3 regions of the Rhodococcus sp. 1R11 genome follow, and region 2 is predicted to be linked to each of the others. Evidence: riboswitches for the same ligand, from Rfam matches in the RefSeq annotation. Region 2 holds a riboswitch; each other region holds the start of a gene.
What was found. Region 2 has a riboswitch for S-adenosylmethionine ahead of E4P29_RS02420 (ABC transporter substrate-binding protein). Riboswitches for the same ligand answer to the same signal wherever they lie in the genome.
Positions count from the first base shown of each region.

Region 1: it holds a riboswitch for S-adenosylmethionine, as region 2 does, so the genes downstream of both, E4P29_RS21005 (bifunctional o-acetylhomoserine/o-acetylserine sulfhydrylase) here and E4P29_RS02420 (ABC transporter substrate-binding protein) in region 2, are expected to answer to the same signal.
Region 3: it holds a riboswitch for S-adenosylmethionine, as region 2 does, so the genes downstream of both, E4P29_RS03070 (aminotransferase class V-fold PLP-dependent enzyme) here and E4P29_RS02420 (ABC transporter substrate-binding protein) in region 2, are expected to answer to the same signal.

Region 1 is NZ_SPNG01000013.1:73,463-76,737, reverse strand. Features, by position in the region: gene E4P29_RS21010 (MFS transporter) at 1-869, opposite strand, end outside; SAM riboswitch class IV at 1,241-1,363, shown strand; gene E4P29_RS21005 (bifunctional o-acetylhomoserine/o-acetylserine sulfhydrylase) at 1,518-2,867, shown strand; gene E4P29_RS21000 (homoserine O-acetyltransferase) at 2,864-3,275, shown strand, end outside.
Region 2 is NZ_SPNG01000001.1:485,898-489,172, reverse strand. Features, by position in the region: gene E4P29_RS26230 (hypothetical protein) at 1-14, opposite strand, end outside; gene E4P29_RS02425 (hypothetical protein) at 510-1,142, shown strand; SAM riboswitch class I at 1,157-1,250, shown strand; gene E4P29_RS02420 (ABC transporter substrate-binding protein) at 1,471-3,081, shown strand; gene E4P29_RS02415 (ABC transporter permease) at 3,078-3,275, shown strand, end outside.
Region 3 is NZ_SPNG01000001.1:609,722-612,996, reverse strand. Features, by position in the region: gene E4P29_RS03075 (Pls/PosA family non-ribosomal peptide synthetase) at 1-1,243, opposite strand, end outside; SAM riboswitch class IV at 1,441-1,556, shown strand; gene E4P29_RS03070 (aminotransferase class V-fold PLP-dependent enzyme) at 1,611-2,942, shown strand; gene E4P29_RS03065 (hypothetical protein) at 3,097-3,275, shown strand, end outside.

The DNA.
Region 1 (3,275 bases), on a different contig from region 2:
AGAAGCAGCGCGGTCACCGGGTTGTGAGCCGCGACGACGAAGACGGCCAGGGACACTGCGGTCGCGGCCAGCCCGATGAAGGTGCCCTTGAGCTTGTACTTGTCGGCCAACCAACCGCCCGCGTAGTTGCCGGCAACCATGCCGAGGCCGTAGATCATCAATGCCACCGGAACCAGTGCACGGGCAAGGCCTGCGACGTCGGTCAGTGTCGACGCGATGTACGTGTACACCGCGAACATGCCGCCGAATCCGACGATGCCGACGAACAGGGTCATCCAGACCTGGCCACGGCGGAGGGCACCGAGCTCGGTGATCGGGCTGGTGGTCGGCATGGCGTCGAGTCGCGGCATCCACAGGACCAGCGCACTGACGGTGAGCAACCCGATCACGGCGACGAGCGCGAATGCGCTTCGCCACCCGAGGGCCTGGCCGATCCAGGTCGCCACCGGTACACCGACGACGTTCGCCACCGATAGACCCATCATCACCATCGCGACGGCTTTGGCTCGTTTGCCCGGCTCAGCGAGGTGCGCTGCCACCAGTGCGGCAACGCCGAAATACGCGCCGTGCGGCAGACCGGCCACGAACCGGGAGGCCACCAACTCGTTGAAGCTCGGCGCGAAGACCGTCCCGAGATTGCCGAGCGTGAACGCCACCATCAGCGCCAGCAACAACATGCGCCGAGGAACACGCGCCGCAAGAGCAGCGATTGTCGGCGCACCGACGACGACGCCGAGTGCGTAGGCAGAGATCATGTGACCGGCCGACGGCTCCGAGATTCCCATCGTCGTCGCGATGTCCGGAAGCAGGCCCATCGACGCGAATTCGGTGGTGCCGATGCCGAAGCCGCCGATGGACAGGGCCAGCATGGCGAGCCTGCGGCGGGTCGAGTGCGGTCGATGGCCGACACTCAAGCCACTCGACACCTTGCCGCGCACGGCGCTGACGTTTCTGGCGAGAGCGGAATCGGTGACAGTCACAGCAGAACAACCTTCGTAAGCAATCGGATTACAGAGCGGGCCAGGGGCTGGTGGATCGACGACGCGGTAAATCGACGACCTGGTTGATCGATTCAGCACAGCCCGACCGGACGGCATAACGCTCGTCGACTCCATTGTCTTCCCCGAGGCGGCTCGTTTTCGAGTCGTCGGGCGGTGATTGTCCTCACCAGAGCATCTGCTTGAGGGTCGCGAGCGCCCTCGTTCCCCCGGGACACCCGTACCCGCTAAGATTCCTGCCAGGTCATGAGTGCCAGCATCGAGCCCCGGCTTGCTGGCCGGCAACCCTCCAACCGCGGTGGGGTGCCCCGGGTGAACGACCAGGCCGATGCGACACATCCGTGTCGTATCGACAAGCGCGGGTCCGCTCCGAAGCGGACCCACTGATCTTCGGTCCTGACGGGCCGAGGCATGTCAGGAGGTTCTCATGTGTTGCTGTACCGATACGCCCCGTAACGCTCGAGTTCTCGAGCTTCATTCGACAAAAAACACGTCTGAGAAAACGGAGTATCACCAGCCATGACCGATTCGACCCCCGACGTCGTCGACTCCACCGGAACACCGACCGAGGATCCGTTCACCGATCCCTCGGCCGACTGGAGCTTCGAGACCAAGCAGATCCACTCGGGTCAGACCCCGGACGGCGCCACCAACGCGCGTGCGCTGCCGATCTACCAGACCACCTCGTACACCTTCGACAACACCGACCACGCGGCCGCACTGTTCGGCCTGGCCGAACCCGGCAACATCTACACCCGCATCATCAACCCCACGCAGGACGTCGTCGAGCAGCGCATCGCCGCACTCGAAGGGGGCGTCGCGGCGCTACTGCTCGCGTCGGGACAGGCCGCAGAAACGTTCGCCATTCTCAATCTCGCAGAGGCGGGCGATCACATCGTCTCGAGCCCGCGGCTCTACGGCGGCACCTACAACCTTTTCCACTACACGCTTCCCAAGCTGGGGATCACCGTCTCGTTCGTCGACGATCCTGACGATCTCGAGCAGTGGCGTGCGGCCATCACACCGTCGACCAAAGCGTTCTACGGTGAGACGATTTCCAACCCGAAGAACGACGTTCTCGATATCCCCGGCATTTCGGCAATCGCCCACGAGAACGGTATTCCGCTGATCGTCGACAACACGGTCGCGACGCCGTACCTGCTGCAACCGCTGAAACACGGTGCCGACATCGTCGTGCACTCGGCGACGAAGTACCTCGGCGGTCACGGCACGGCGATCGCGGGCGTCATCGTCGACGGCGGAACGTTCGACTGGACGCAGGGCCGTCACCCCAACTTCACCACCCCGGATCCGAGTTACCACGGCGTCGTCTTCGCCGACCTCGGCGCTCCGGCCTTCGCCCTGAAGGCGCGGGTGCAGTTGTTGCGCGACATCGGGGCTGCAGTGTCACCCTTCAACGCATTCCTCATCAGCCAGGGTCTCGAGACGTTGAGTCTCCGAATCGAGCGGCACGTGGCGAACGCACAGAAAGTGGCCGCCTACCTGGCCGGTCGCGACGATGTCGTCTCGATCAACTACGCCGGACTCGAATCCTCGCCGTGGTACGAGCGTGGGCAGCAGCTGCTACCGAAGGGGCAGGGCGCGATCATCGCGTTCGAGCTGCAAGGAGGAGTGGACGCGGGCAAGAAGTTCGTCAACGCTCTCACTCTGCACAGTCATGTGGCTAACATCGGAGACGTGCGTTCTCTCGTCATCCATCCCGCATCCACCACGCATTCGCAGTTGACCCCGGAAGAGCAGTTGGCCTCCGGCGTCACTCCCGGCCTGGTGCGTCTGGCCGTCGGTATCGAGGGAATCGACGACATCATCGCCGATCTCGAGGTCGGCTTCCGCGCGGCGGCGTCTTGAGTCACAGCTTCAGCACAGGCGTTCGTCCGGAGGCGGTTCTTCCGTCTCCGGACGGGCGGTTGGGAACCATCGACATCGGTGGTCTCGATCTCGAGAACGGTTCTCACATTCCGCACGTGACCGTGGCGGTGCAGCGTTGGGGCGAGATGGCGGCCGATCGCAGCAACGTCGTGCTCGTCGAACATGCGTTGACCGGTGATTCCCACGTTTCGGGACCGCCGGATGCCGACCACGTACTGCCCGGTTGGTGGAACGGGATGGTCGGACCGGGCAGCCCCATCGACACCGACGAATGGTGTGTCGTCGCGACCAACGTGCTCGGCGGCTGCGGAGGTACCACCGGGCCGAGCAGCATCTCCCCCGACGGCACCCCGTACGGTTCTCGCTTCCCGGAAATTTCGATTCGCG
Region 2 (3,275 bases):
CTTCCGGTGCCCACACACACACCACCATTTTGTCTCGCACCATGAACGCCAGACCGCCGAACATCTTCTGCTCACGCAGACTCTCCTGGTCCGAGAGGGCGTCGCGGATGCGGTCCGCAAGAAGCTCGTCGTACGCCATGCGCTCGTACTCCTCCTGTGATGGTCGTATCGATCGAACCCTTCCTGCGTGGTGAGCGCAACTGTGGGTGAACGCAATGGGGATTCCGGTGATACGAGTCCGTGCTGAGAGATCAGATCGCTGAGCCAGCTGTGCGACACCACGCTATGCGGCAAGTTACATTTGCAGCACAAGTGTGACGTTGTCGATTGTGCGTAACCACGACTCGCGGAGATGCAGGTGGCGGCGTTCAATATCCCCCAAGGCGGACGTGACGACCACAGCAGCGTTGCTTGCATCGGTGACGAAAGCCCGTTCTCGACGGTATTTCCGAACATGAGTGTCGAGCCGGTGTCCAATGTTGTGTGTTGACCCAGTGGGGATGATCGACATGAACGACTCGTGTGGCTTTGCACTGTCGTGCAGTTCGCCGAAGGACATGATCACCCGACTCCAGTTCGGTACCGCCGACCTGTGGCCCGAGAACGCGGCGCTTCCTGTCCGCTGGCGCTACATGGCCGATCTGGTGGACTCCGATCGAGGCGTTCTCGCCGAACTCGACGGTTCGGTGTCGACTCCGGTGTCGGATGCTCTCGCTGCGGCTGCGGAACTGTGCAGGCAATCGGCCGATGAGCCTGTGCCTGCCGGCGACTGGGCGCTCCTCGGACGTGCGTTGGCCTGGCTCGGCTCCGGCGGTTCCGATATCGATCGCGCACTGGTTGCCGTGGGAGAAGAGCTGACACTGATCGGTCTCGACGGTGCAGAACAGGACTTCTCTATCGCGACCTGGCTCTGCATGGACGTCCTCGTCCGATTCGCTACCGCCGGTGGAGCAATCGAGTACTGGGTCCTGCGCGTGAATGCCTCAGGGCTGAAAAAGTGTGAGTCGCAGAAGGATTCGGAGTCCTGCAGGAGTGGAGACGCCGGCCGTCCGAACGGTAGGTGTCGTTCCAGCCACGCTTCTCGAGTCTGTGGTCGGCGGGTTTTGCTACCCCGGTTGGCAACCGAGCCGACGCTCTCGTAGTATCGGAAACCGTAGGACCATCCAGAGCGACCGAGAGACCTGGCTCTATGACGTCGCAGCAACCCCCCGCTCGTCGGGTGAGGGTGCTACCGCCGGGACCGATGGAGGAATGCACGTGAACACCCGAGTTGCCGCAGGCTTCGTCAACGGTTGCCGCCGTCTTCATGTCGATCTGTGCCGCCTCAACGGTTCGACCTGTCGCAGCTGACATTTCGTCACAACTCGTACTTCACTCCTCACCTCATCATCTGCACGCACTCCTTCCTGGGCACCCCCAGCTCGGACGCAGGGCTGTGCGCGCGATCGACCAGATATCGGAGACACCTACGTGTCCACTCGTCCTGCATTCCTGGTGGCCGGCCTGATCGCCACTACAGCCACAGTCCTCGCCGGGTGCGCCGGTGGTGCCGCCACCACGGCCGCCGACGCCGGTCCGGCCCAGCCCGGCGGGACTCTGCGTTACGGCTTGTCCGGGGCCCCGACCTGCTCGGATCCCGCCCAGTCCGGCACCAACCAGACCATTTACGTCACCCGTCAGGTGGTCGATTCACTCACCGATCAGAACCCCGAAACCGGTGAGATCGAACCGTGGCTGGCCGAGCGGTGGGAGGTCGGTCCCGACGCGAAATCCTTCACATTCACGCTGAAGGACGGCGTCACCTTCAGTGACGGCACGGCGCTCGACGCGGCGGCGGTGAAGGCGAATTTCGACGCAATCGTCGGCCTGGGCGCAGCGAAGGCACCGTTGGCGGCGAGCTACCTGACCGGATACCAGGGCGCGACGGTGGTCGACCCCTCGACGGTGCGCATCGACTTCGCAGCACCGAATGCGCAGTTCCTGCAGGCGAGTTCGACCCCACAGCTCGGAATACAGGCGCTCGCTACCTCCGACCGATCGGCGGAATCGCGGTGCTTGGGAACCAACATCGGGTCCGGGCCCTTCACCTATGCCGACTACCAACAGGATCGATCGGTCTCGTTGGCCAAGCGGACCGGATACAACTGGGGTTCAGCGGTATTCGGTCACACCGGCGAGGCCTATCTCGATCGCATCGATTTCACCATCGTGCCCGAGTCGGGCGTCCGCACAGGAAGCTTGTCCTCCGATCAGCTGGACGCTGTCAGCGACGCATTGCCGCAGGACGCTCCGCAGATCGAAGCGACCGGCGGCCGAATTCTGACTACCTCGAACCCGGGAGTTCCGTTCGGCATTCAGCCCAACGTTACGCGCGGTGCGTTACAGGATCCCGTCGTGCGGGCCGCACTGGTACCTGCCATCAACCGGCAGGAGCTCGTCGACACCGTACTGGGGCCCGATTTCGAGCCGGCGACCAGCGCGTTGGCCAGTGCGACGCCGGGTTACACCGAACTAGCCGGAGTGACCTACGACCCGGACAATGCCAAGGCGTTGCTCGACGCGGCAGGGTGGATTCCCGGATCGGACGGAATCCGTGAAAAGGACGGGCAGAGACTGAGTTTCGAGGTCATGTACTCCGCCGTGTTCGCGGGGAACCAGGCGATCCTGGAGTTGACGCAGCAGCAGCTCCGTGCGGTCGGCGTCGACCTGCAGCTCGAGTTGGTGTCGACGTCCGAGGCGACAGCACGTCAGGGCACCAAGGACTACGACTCCACGTACTACAACAGCACCCGCGCCGACGGCGACATTCTGCGCACTACGTTCGCCGTGGACGGACGAAACCTGAACGCGCGCGGCCCGATTCCCGATCTGGATGCATCGCTGACCGATCAGCTCTCGACCACCGACGTAACAGCGCGCAACGACATCCTCGCCACCGCGCAGCAGCAGGTGCTCGACAACGGACTGTGGATCCCCACCATCGAACTGTCGCAGGCCGTCGGCGCGGCGTCGAAAGTGCAGGACCTGAAGTTCGAGGCCTCCGCTCGACTGCAGTTCTTCGATACCTGGCTGAGCGCATGATCCGGTACCTCGGGCAGCGCGTACTGCAGGCAGTGGCAGTGCTGTGGGCCGCGTTCACCATCTCGTTCGGCGTGCTGTTCCTGCTGCCGTCGGACCCGGTCAGTCTCGCTGTCGACTCGGCCGGTTCGGGCACACCGGTCGACGCGGCGGCCGTCGCAGAATTGCAGGCCCGCTACGGTTTGGACCAGCCGGTG
Region 3 (3,275 bases), 120 kb from region 2:
CCTGGTCGTCGGCCCGGCCCTGGAACAACAGTCCCTCGAGCTCGAGCTTCACCAGATCGCCGCTGCGATACGCCCGGTCCCACCCGAGAGAGGGCATGGGCGCGTACTTCTCGGCGTCCTTGGCCGGATCGAGATACCGGGCGAGGCCCACGCCGCCGATGACGAGCTCGCCTACTTCGCCGACCGCCACCGGAGTGCCCGAGGCGTCGACGACCGCCAGATCCCACCCGTCCAGCGGCAATCCGATGCGGACCGGGCCTTTACCGTCCATGATGGCCGCGCACGCGACGACCGTCGCCTCGGTGGGGCCGTAGGTGTTCCAGACTTCCCGGCCTTCGACGGCGAGCCGCTCGGCCAGCTCAGGTGGGCATGCTTCGCCGCCGAAGATCAACAGCCGCACCGCTTCCAGTGCCACCGCGGGCCACAGTGACGCCAGCGTCGGCACCGTCGAGACGACGCTGATGTCTCGGGAGACGAGCCACGGACCGAGGTCGAAGCCGGATCGCACCAGGGAGCGCGGGGCGGGCACCAGGCAGGCACCGTGCCGCCACGCCAGCCACATCTCCTCGCAGGAGGCGTCGAACGCGACCGACAGGCCGGCGAGCACTCGGTCGCCTGGTCCCAGCGGATCCTTCTGCAGGAACATCCGGGCCTCGGCGTCGACGAACGCCGCGGCGTTACGGTGGCTGACCGCAACACCTTTGGGGGTTCCGGTCGAACCCGAGGTGAAGATCACCCACGCGTCGTCCTCGGGTGTGGGCAGCTCGGGGACCGGAGTACCGGCACCCAGTTCGGGCAGGTCCTGTTTCGGCGCGGTGCCGGCAGCGATACCGCCCGCAGTGACGATGGCCGTCACCTGAGCCTCGCCGAAGACCAGTTCGGCGCGCTCTTCCGGATCGTCGGCGTCGACGGGCACGTACGCAGCCCCGACGTCGAGGATCGACAGAATTGCGACATACAGCGAGAAGGATCCCGACGGCATCCTGATGCCGACGCGGTCGCCGCGCCGGACACCGGCGTCGGCGAGCCACTGGGCACCCTCGGCGATGTCGTCGAGCAATTCGGCGTAGCTGACCGACACCGTGCCGTCGTCGATCGCGGGTGCGTCCGGAAAGCGATCGGCGGTCTCACGCAGAACGTCGATCAGTGTGCGGGCCGGCGGGGCAAGGGGCGAGCGGAGAAACGCGGCCGGAGCAGGTGCGATATCCGTGCTCGAACCCGGCAGATCGTTCTCTTGGTGCACAGGCAACCGGGTGTCCTTCTCGTTCGTTGGCAAATGACTCTCGTGGTGCTGGGGGAGCAGCAGCGCCGTTGGTTATCTCACGTTCTGTTTGCCAGCAGGTGAACGAGCGCGCCTTCCTACCGCGGAGATCCTACTGCTGTGTCGGAGTGAGCTCCGGCTTGACAAAGCCATGGTGGGTTTGCCAGTGTCTTGTCCACGGTCACGAGTACCAGCATCAAGCCCCGGCTTGCTGGTCGGCAACCCTCCTTCGCGGTGGGGTGCTCCGGGTGACGACCAGGCTGACGCCGAACAATCGGTGCGGCAAGCGCGGACTCGTTCACGAATATCTTCCGTTGCGGGTCCCTCGAACGTGAGGGCTTGATCTGTCATGACGTCTGTACTTTCCCGTCCCTGTGCTCCTTTTGCCCCTGTTTCCGGCACGGAGTTGCAGGTTCCGCTGGTTCACGGCGGCACGTGCACCTACGCCAACTTCGATTACGCGGCCAGCGCGCCGGCGCTGTCCGCGGTGACCGATCGGATCGCGGAGTTGCTCCCGTTCTACTCGAGCGTGCACCGCGGGGCCGGCTACGCGTCTCGGGTGTGCACCGCGGCGTACGAGAAGGCGCGCGAGACCGTGGCCGAGTTCGTTGGTGCACAAGCGAATTCAGTGGTCGTATTCACGCGTAACACCACCGATTCGCTCAATCTGCTGGCCGCGTGCGTGCCGGGGGAGACCGTGGTGCTCGACATCGAACACCACGCCAACCTCCTTCCGTGGCGCAATCGCCGAGTGGTGGTGGCAGCATCGACGCTGGCCGAGACGCTCGCCCGGCTCGACGCCGAACTGGCTGCGAAACCCGCTGCGCTACTGGCCATCACGGGTGCATCGAACGTCACCGGCGAAGTGCTCCCCATCGAGCAACTGGCCGATCTCGCGCATCGGCACGGTGCCCGGATCGTCGTCGACGGCGCCCAGCTCGTTCCGCACCGCCGAGTGGACATCGCCGCACTCGGCGTGGACTATCTGGCGTTCTCCGGACACAAGCTCTACGCCCCGTTCGGCGCGGGTGTGCTTGTGGGAAGCCGTGATTGGCTCGACGCGGGCGAGCCCCACCTGGCCGGCGGCGGTGCCGTGCGCAGTGTCACGATCGAGCACACCGACTGGGCTCCCGCACCGCAGCGTCACGAGGCAGGAACGCCCAACGTGCTCGGGGTCGCCGCGCTGGCGGCGGCATGCGAGGCCATCGCCTCGTTCGACGAGGATGCCGCGACGACACACGAGCGGGAATTGTCGAGTCGATTGCGGGACGGGCTGGTCGCACTGAACGGTGTCGAACTGCTGCAGGTATGGGCCGACGCGCCCGACGTCGTCGGCATCGTCACCTTCACCGTCGCCGGCCACGATCCCGGTGAAGTGGCGGCGTACCTGTCGGCCGAACACGGCATCGGAGTGCGCGACGGAAAGTTCTGCGCCCACCCGCTGCTGCGCCGGCTCGGTCATGCCGACGGCGCCGTGCGTGCCAGTATCGGTCTCGGCAGTTCCTCGGCCGACGTGGACCGACTCGTCGACGCGTTGGCGGCGTTCGTCGAGTCCGGTCCGACATGGAATTACGCCGAAGAAGCCGGGTGGTGGAACCCCGTACCGGACCCTCGGCCGTTCCCCGCGCTGGTCGACGGGGCCGCCGGGGTTGGGTCCCCGTGCAGCCCCACAGACAGTTAGCATGGCGTCATGACCGTGAGTGTCGTCTTTCGTGGCAATCGCCACTGGTGCAACAGGTATGTCGATCTGTGCCGCACTGCGTCCGGGTCGTGTTCGAGTTCGGCTCCGCTCCGACCGCATGCGCATCCCGACCGACGAATCAGGACCACCACTCATGTCGCACAATCACACCCGCGTAGCCATCGAATCCGATGACGTCTGGACCGAGCTGACCGCCGGGCCCGAGGTGAACACCATCAGAATCGTTGCCTCGGACCTGCGGGAAGCTCAGCAACAACGCGCCCGGTTGCACGCAGAATCCGTCGACCGCGGTGAATCGGCCGACAATCTCGC